3 regions of the Ancylobacter polymorphus genome follow, and region 3 is predicted to be linked to each of the others. Evidence: predicted binding sites of a transcription regulator. Region 3 holds the regulator's gene; each other region holds the start of a gene.
What was found. Region 3 encodes PhoB, which activates phosphate uptake and scavenging genes when phosphate is short. Its sites were predicted from a motif close to TGTCATNNANCTGTCAT; they were not measured.

Region 1: a site for PhoB is predicted at 1,317-1,333, ahead of K9D25_RS08775 (alpha-D-ribose 1-methylphosphonate 5-triphosphate diphosphatase). Genes of this name have one in related genera too.
Region 2: a site for PhoB is predicted at 1,205-1,221, ahead of K9D25_RS18055 (esterase-like activity of phytase family protein). Genes of this name have one in related genera too.

Annotation. Positions count from the first base shown of each region.
Region 1 covers NZ_CP083239.1:1,865,302-1,867,564, reverse strand. Annotated here, with positions in the region: gene phnF (phosphonate metabolism transcriptional regulator PhnF) at 1-108, opposite strand, end outside; gene K9D25_RS08775 (alpha-D-ribose 1-methylphosphonate 5-triphosphate diphosphatase) at 113-1,291, opposite strand; gene K9D25_RS08770 (PhnD/SsuA/transferrin family substrate-binding protein) at 1,394-2,251, shown strand.
Region 2 covers NZ_CP083239.1:3,759,070-3,761,332, reverse strand. Annotated here, with positions in the region: gene K9D25_RS18055 (esterase-like activity of phytase family protein) at 1-1,121, opposite strand, end outside; gene recJ (single-stranded-DNA-specific exonuclease RecJ) at 1,290-2,263, shown strand, end outside.
Region 3 covers NZ_CP083239.1:993,445-995,707, reverse strand. Annotated here, with positions in the region: gene phoU (phosphate signaling complex protein PhoU) at 16-729, shown strand; gene phoB (phosphate regulon transcriptional regulator PhoB) at 764-1,465, shown strand; gene K9D25_RS04630 (bifunctional transcriptional activator/DNA repair enzyme AdaA) at 1,520-2,263, opposite strand, start outside.

The DNA.
Region 1 (2,263 bases), 870 kb from region 3:
GTAAATCTGCTGCCAGATCGGGGTGTCGCGGCGCGGGCGGAACACCAGCCCATCAAAGCCGGACACATCGCTCGCCCCCCCGGCCTGTGCCTTCACGCTTCGGTTCACGCCCTCACTCCGCCGCCTGCGCCACGCCCGCGATCGGCCGATGCTCCACCGCCCGGCGCGCATAGACGATACGCCCTTCGACCAGCGTCGCCACCACTTCTGGATGCGCCATGTCGGAGGCATCGACAAGGATCAGGTCCGCCCGCTGCCCCGGCGCCAGCCGGCCGCGATCCTCCAGACGGGCGACGCGGGCGGGATTGGCGGAGATGAGCGGCCAGTGGCGCGCCAGCGCGTCGCGATTCCCCGCCGCCAGGGTGAAGGCCGCATAGAGCGGCGAGGGGTAATGATAGTCGCTGGTCAGCACGGTGCAGCGCCCGGCGGCCACCGCCTCGCCCGCGCTCTGCGCGCCATTATGGCTGCCGCCGCGCACCACATTCGGCGCGCCGAGGATCACATCCTCGCCGGCGTCGCGGGCGGCTTGCGCGGTCTCGGGGTTCATCGGGAATTCGGACGCCACCGCGCCCAGCGCGCGGAAGCGGGCGCGCTCGTCCGGCGAATTCTCGTCATGGGCGAGCAGCACATTGCCATTGGCCCGTGCGCTGGCGGCGAGGCTCTCAATGGCGGCGGGCACGGCCTCGCGCGCACCCCACACGCGGTCCAGCAACGCGCGGTAATCGTCCTGGCTGAGGCCGGAGCGCTCCGCCATCTGGCCGATCTTGCGGGCGATGGTGCCCTTCAGCACCGAGCCGGTCGTGTGGTCGTTGAAGGCGAGGATCGGCGTGGGGGCGAGCGCCAGCCAGCCGCGCACCTCTTCCATCGCCTCCAGCGCGAAGGTCTCCCAGCGCAGATGCAGGCGGGTGTCGCAGGCGAGGCCGCCGCGAAGGGCCATCAGCGTGGCGACGAAGGCGCGCGCCGCTTCCACCGAGCGCAGGCCCGGCTCCCAGGAAATGGTGACGCCGTGAAAGGCGGTGGTGATGCCGTTGGCCACCAGCTGCCGGTCGGTGTCGCGCAAGGCGAGCGTGGTGTCGAAACGCACGCCCGGGCGCGGCATGATGTGGCGCTCGAAGGCGTCGCCGTGAATGTCGACGATCCCCGGCAGCACCAGCAGGCCCGACGCGTCGATCACCCGTGTGGGCACTCCGCCGGCGGCGTCATCGGCCAGAAGCGCGGCGCGCAGCACCAGCGGCTCGTCGCTCCACCGGCCGTCCACCAGCGCCAGCCCGTTCTCGATACGCACGCTCATTCTTGCCTCGCCGCCTCTGGGTCACTGTCACGTATGCGTCATACGCTGTCTATACAGATAATCGCAGTCCACAGTTCCTGTCTATACAGCAAAGGGCACAAAATGTTTCGCAGGCTTGTTTCCGCTCTCGCCATCACCGTGGTGACCGCCTTCGCCGCAAGCGCCGAACCCGTGCGTTTCGCCGTGACCGACATTGAAGGGCTGGAGGCGCTGCAGCAGGAGTTCGGTGGCTTCCAGAAGGAGCTGTCGAAGCTCACCGGGCTCGACATCGAGCTGATCCCGGTCAGTTCGCGCACCGCCGCCGTCGAGGCGATGAATTCCGGCCATGTCGAGCTCGTGCTCACCGGCCCGGCCGAATATGTCGTCATGAAGCAGCTCAGCGACCCGCGCATCGTCGTCGCCTGGCAGCGGCCGGACTATTTCGCGCAAATCGCGGTGCTGGCCAACGGGCCGATCCGCTCCATCGACGACCTCAAGGGCAAGAAGGTCTCCTTCGGCTCGGTCGGCTCCACCTCGCAGCATCTCGGCCCGGCGCAGGTGCTCGCCGATTTCGGCATCATGTACGGCAAGGATTATGAGGGCGTCATCATCTCCCGCAACGTCGCGGCGGAAGCGCTGATCCGCGGCGACATCGCCGCCATCGGCCTGAACTATGGCCATCTCAACTCCATCCGCAAGGCGTTCCCCAACGCCGCCTTCGCCGTCGTCGCCCGTGGCCGCGACCTGCCGAACGACATCCTCGTCGCCCGCAAGGACATTCCCGAGGAGGTGTTCGTGAAGGTGCGCGAAGCCTTCCTCAAGCATGGCAACGAGCTGATGAACGCCGTGCTCAAGGGCGAGGACAATCAGAAGTTCAAGGGCGGCGTCTTCATCACCGACGTGACGGACAGCGATTACGACTATGTCCGCTCGATGTACCGCACCATCGGCATCGAGAGCTTCGGCAGCTTCATCAACTGACGCCCGCCCCGA
Region 2 (2,263 bases), 1.6 Mb from region 3:
ATCTTGCGCACGCTCTGGCCGGCATTGGCGTCGGTCAGCTCGATCTTGTAGATGCGCTTGAACGTGGCGAGGTCGTGGAAGCAGTCCGGCCCCTTGGTCCCTGCGGCGCAGGCCTTGTCGGCCGTGCCCTCGCCATTGTCGCGCTCGATGATCAGGCCGGTGGTGCCGTCGATCATGTTGAAGTCGCCGATGGCATTGCCGTTCTGCTCCAGAACGTAGTGCCACATGCGGCCGGTCCATTTCTGGTTCGCGACGTCGAATTCGAGGATCGGCAGGAACTCCTTGCCGTCCGCGGTCTTCTGCCAGTCCTTCTTGTCGGCGTCCCACAGCGGGCCTTCGAGCAGGGCGTAGAGATATTTGCCATCCTTGGAGGCGGCCATGCCCTCATAGCCCTTGGAGCGGCGGGCGTTGAAGGCGGCCGGCGCGTTCGGCGCGGCGGGGGAGGCGACGGCGTAATGGTCGGGCGAGCGCACCGGCGTCTCGCCGGCAACGGTCTCGAACAGGCCGAGCACCTTGCCGGTCTTGTCGGCCTTGATGAGATAGGGGCCGAATTCCTCGCCGATCCAGATGTGGTCGCCGATGATCTGGAAGCTCTCAATGTCGAAATCGGCGCCGGTGAGATAGCGCTTTTCCGTCCCCTCATGGACGATGCGGAACGGCACCTTCTTGTCGGGATCGGTGAGGAACACCGTCTCGATCGGCTGGAACGTGCCGGTGGCCCAGTCCACCTTGTAGTGGCGCAGGAACAGCGCCGCGTCCGGGCTGTTGGCCTTGGAGCCGAAGCCGTTGTCGGTGATGATCCAGAAGCTGCCGTCCGGCATCACCTTGATGCCGGAATGGCCCTGCACCGGCTGACCCTTGAAGGGCAGCTTCACGCCCGTCGGGCGGCCGGCCGACTTGCCTTCCACCGTGCCGACGGCATCGACGCGCGTGCCGGTGGTGAACTTGCCGGACACTTTGAGGTCCTCCGGCGCGTCGTCCGGCATGGCGATGAAGGTTTCCGCCGGCAGCACGGCATGGCCGGCGAGGGTGGCGGGAAAGGTCTGGTCGGCGCGCGCACCGGTGGCGGCGAGCGCGAGCGCGGCGCCGGCGAGCAGGGACAGGCGGAGGCGGCGATTCATGGGGGGCTCCTTGTCAGCAGCATGCGGCGCGAGGCCGGAGCCCGCCTTCTGCCTGTCGCCCATGTCCCTCGCGTTACGGCAGCGTGACGGCGCGATGACGCCACCGCTCCCGTCTTTGCGGGCGAAGCACTCGACGCGGGCGCGTTGTTCGGGCTTATCCTGCGCGCCATGAGTCTCGTCCTTCCCACCGCTGCCCCGCCGCCGCGTCCCTTTCTCGGTGTGACCCGTTCGGCTACTGGCCGCTTCTGGCGCGAGCGCCTGGACGTGCGCGGCGCCCAGACCACGCTCGCCATCGTCCAGCGCCACGGCGTGCCGGAAATCCTCGCCCGCGTTCTCGCCGGGCGCGGCGTCGCCATTGACGAGGTCGAGGCGTGGCTCGACCCGACGGTGAAACGTCTGCTGCCCGATCCCGACACGCTGACCGACATGCCGGCCTGCGTCGCCCGCCTCGCCGACGCGGTGATGCGCGGGGAGAAGGTGGCGGTGTTCGGCGACTACGATGTCGACGGCGCCACCGCCACCGCCCTGCTGGTGGACGTGCTGCGCGCCGGTGGGCTGGACCCTGCCTTCCACATCCCCGACCGCATCTTCGAGGGCTACGGGCCCAACATCCCCGCCATCGAGGCGCTGGCCGAGCGCGGCGCCACGCTGCTGGTGACGGTCGATTGCGGCACGATGAGCTTCGAGCCCTTCGCCCGTGCGCGCGCCATCGGGCTGGACGTGCTGGTCATCGACCATCATCAGGCCGGCGAGGCGCTGCCCGAGGTGGCGGCGCTGGTGAACCCCAACCGCGCCGACGATCTCTCCGGCCTCGGTCATCTCTGTGCCGTCGGGCTGGTCTTCGTCGTCGCCGTCGGCCTGCTGCGCGAACTGCGCAATCGCGGCTGGTGGACCAAGGAACGCCCGGCGCCGGACCTGCTCGCCAGCCTCGATCTCGTCGCGCTCGGCACGGTGGCGGATGTGGTGCCGCTGCTGGGGCTCAACCGCGCCTATGTCACCAAGGGGCTGATCCAGCTGCGCAAGCGCGAGCGGCCGGGGCTCACCGCGCTGATGGACGCGGCGCGACTCTCCGGTCCGCCCAAGGCATGGCATCTCGGCTTTCTGCTCGGCCCGCGCATCAATGCCGGCGGGCGCATCGGCAA
Region 3 (2,263 bases):
AGAGAGGCCTGCCCCATGACCGAACATATCGTCTCGTCATTCGACACCGACCTGAAGGAACTCGGCCGCCGCGTGGTCGAAATGGGCGGACAGTCGGAGCGTCTGGTCGCCGATTCCGTGCAGGCGCTGGTCAAGCGCGACACCGAGCTGGCGCAGAAGGTGATCGTGCTCGACGGGCCGGTCGACCTCTTGCAGCGGGAGATCGAGGAAAAGGCGGTGCTCATCATCGCCCGTCGCCAGCCGCTCGCCGGCGATCTGCGCGAAATCGTCGCCGCCATGCGCATCGCCAACGACCTGGAGCGCATCGGCGACCTCGCCAAGAACACCGCCAAGCGCGTGCTCGCCCTCACCGGCGAATTCCACCCGCAGAAGCTGGTGCGCGGCGTGGAGCACATGTCCACCATCGTGCTCGAACAGCTGAAAGTGGTGCTCGACGCCTATGCCACGCGCGACGAGACGCGGGCGCTGGAAGTCTGGCAGCGCGATGGCGAGGTCGATGTGCTCTACACCTCGCTGTTCCGCGAGCTCCTCACCTATATGATGGAGGACCCGCGCAACATCTCGCTGTGCACGCATCTGCTGTTCTGCGCCAAGAACATCGAGCGTATCGGCGACCACGCGACGAACATCGCGGAAACCATCCATTATCTTGTCACCGGCCAGCTGCTCACCGAGGAGCGGCCGAAGCAGGATACCAGCAGCCTGACCAGCGTCGCGTTCCCGGCCTGACGCCGGCGACCCGCGAACGCTCGGGGACGACATCATGCCCACCAACATACTGATCGTGGAGGATGAGGAGCCCCTCACCCTCCTGCTCCGCTACAATCTCGAATCCGAAGGCTATTCGGTCGATAATGTCGGGCGGGGCGACGAGGCGGAGACAAGGCTGCGCGAAAGCGTGCCGGATCTCCTGATCCTCGACTGGATGCTGCCCGGTCTCTCCGGCATTGAGCTGTGCCGGCGCCTGCGCGCCCGGCCGGAAACCGAGCGCATGCCGATCCTCATGCTCACCGCCCGAGGCGAAGAGACCGAGCGCGTGCGCGGCCTCGCCACCGGCGCGGACGACTATGTGGTGAAGCCGTTTTCGGTGCCGGAGCTGGTGGCGCGGGTGCGCGCGCTGCTGCGCCGGGCCAAGCCCGAGCACATCTCCACCCTGTTGCGCGCCGGCGACATCGAGCTCGACCGCGAGACCAAGCGCGTTCACCGCGCCGGGCGCGAGCTGCATCTCGGCCCCACCGAGTTCCGGCTGCTGGAATTCCTCATGCAGTCGCCGGGCCGCGTCTATTCGCGCGAGCAGCTGCTCGACGGCGTGTGGGGGCAGGATGTCTATATCGACGAGCGCACGGTCGATGTGCATGTCGGCCGCCTGCGCAAGGCGCTGAACCGCCCGCGCCAGCCCGACCCGATCCGCACCGTCCGCGGCTCCGGCTATTCCTTCAACGAGATGTTCGCCCGCGCGCACTGAGCGCGCGCGCGAACGGCCCCGTTGACGCCGCCCCTCCTTGGCGCGGGCAGCGCGTCAACCCGCCGCTGGGGCGGGCGTCCGGTAGCGACTCTCGATCTCCAGCAGCCGCTGCTTGCGCCACAGCCCACCGCCATAGCCGGTGAGGGCGCCGTCGGTGCCGATGACGCGGTGGCAGGGAATGATCAGCGCCAGCTGGTTGGCGCCATTGGCCCGCGCCACGGCGCGGATCGCCGTCGGCGCGCCGATGCGGCGGGCGATGTCGGCATAGCTCGCCGTCGCCCCGGCCGGTATGCGCCGCAGCTCCGCCCAGACGGCGCGGGTGAAGGCGCTGCCGTCGAGCGCGACAGGCGTGGTGAATTCCGCCGAGCGGCCGGCGAAATAGGCGGTGAGTTCGCGGCGGATGCTCTCCGTCGGCGCATAGCTGCCGATCCCCAGCTCCCCCTTCACCCCCTTGCGCAGCCGGGCGATCTCCGCCGGCAGGCCGCGCCGCTCGACGAATTCGAGCAGATGCAGATGGGTGGTGCTGGAAATCGCGATCATGTCGCCGAGGGGCGTGCCGATCCAGTCGGCGAGCAGCCGCCCCTCGCCAGCGATCTCGCCCGGCGCGCAGCCGATTAGCCGGGCGAAGGCAGCACGGAAGGCGCTGGCTGACTGGAAGCCGGCCTCCTGCTGCGCGGCGATCACCGACCCGCCAAGCGCCAGCGTCTCGAAGCCCTCGCGCAGCCGCCGGTGGCGCGCCATGTCGAGGAACGTCATGCCGAAATGCCGCTTGAAGGCGCGGCGGACGGTGGAGAGGTC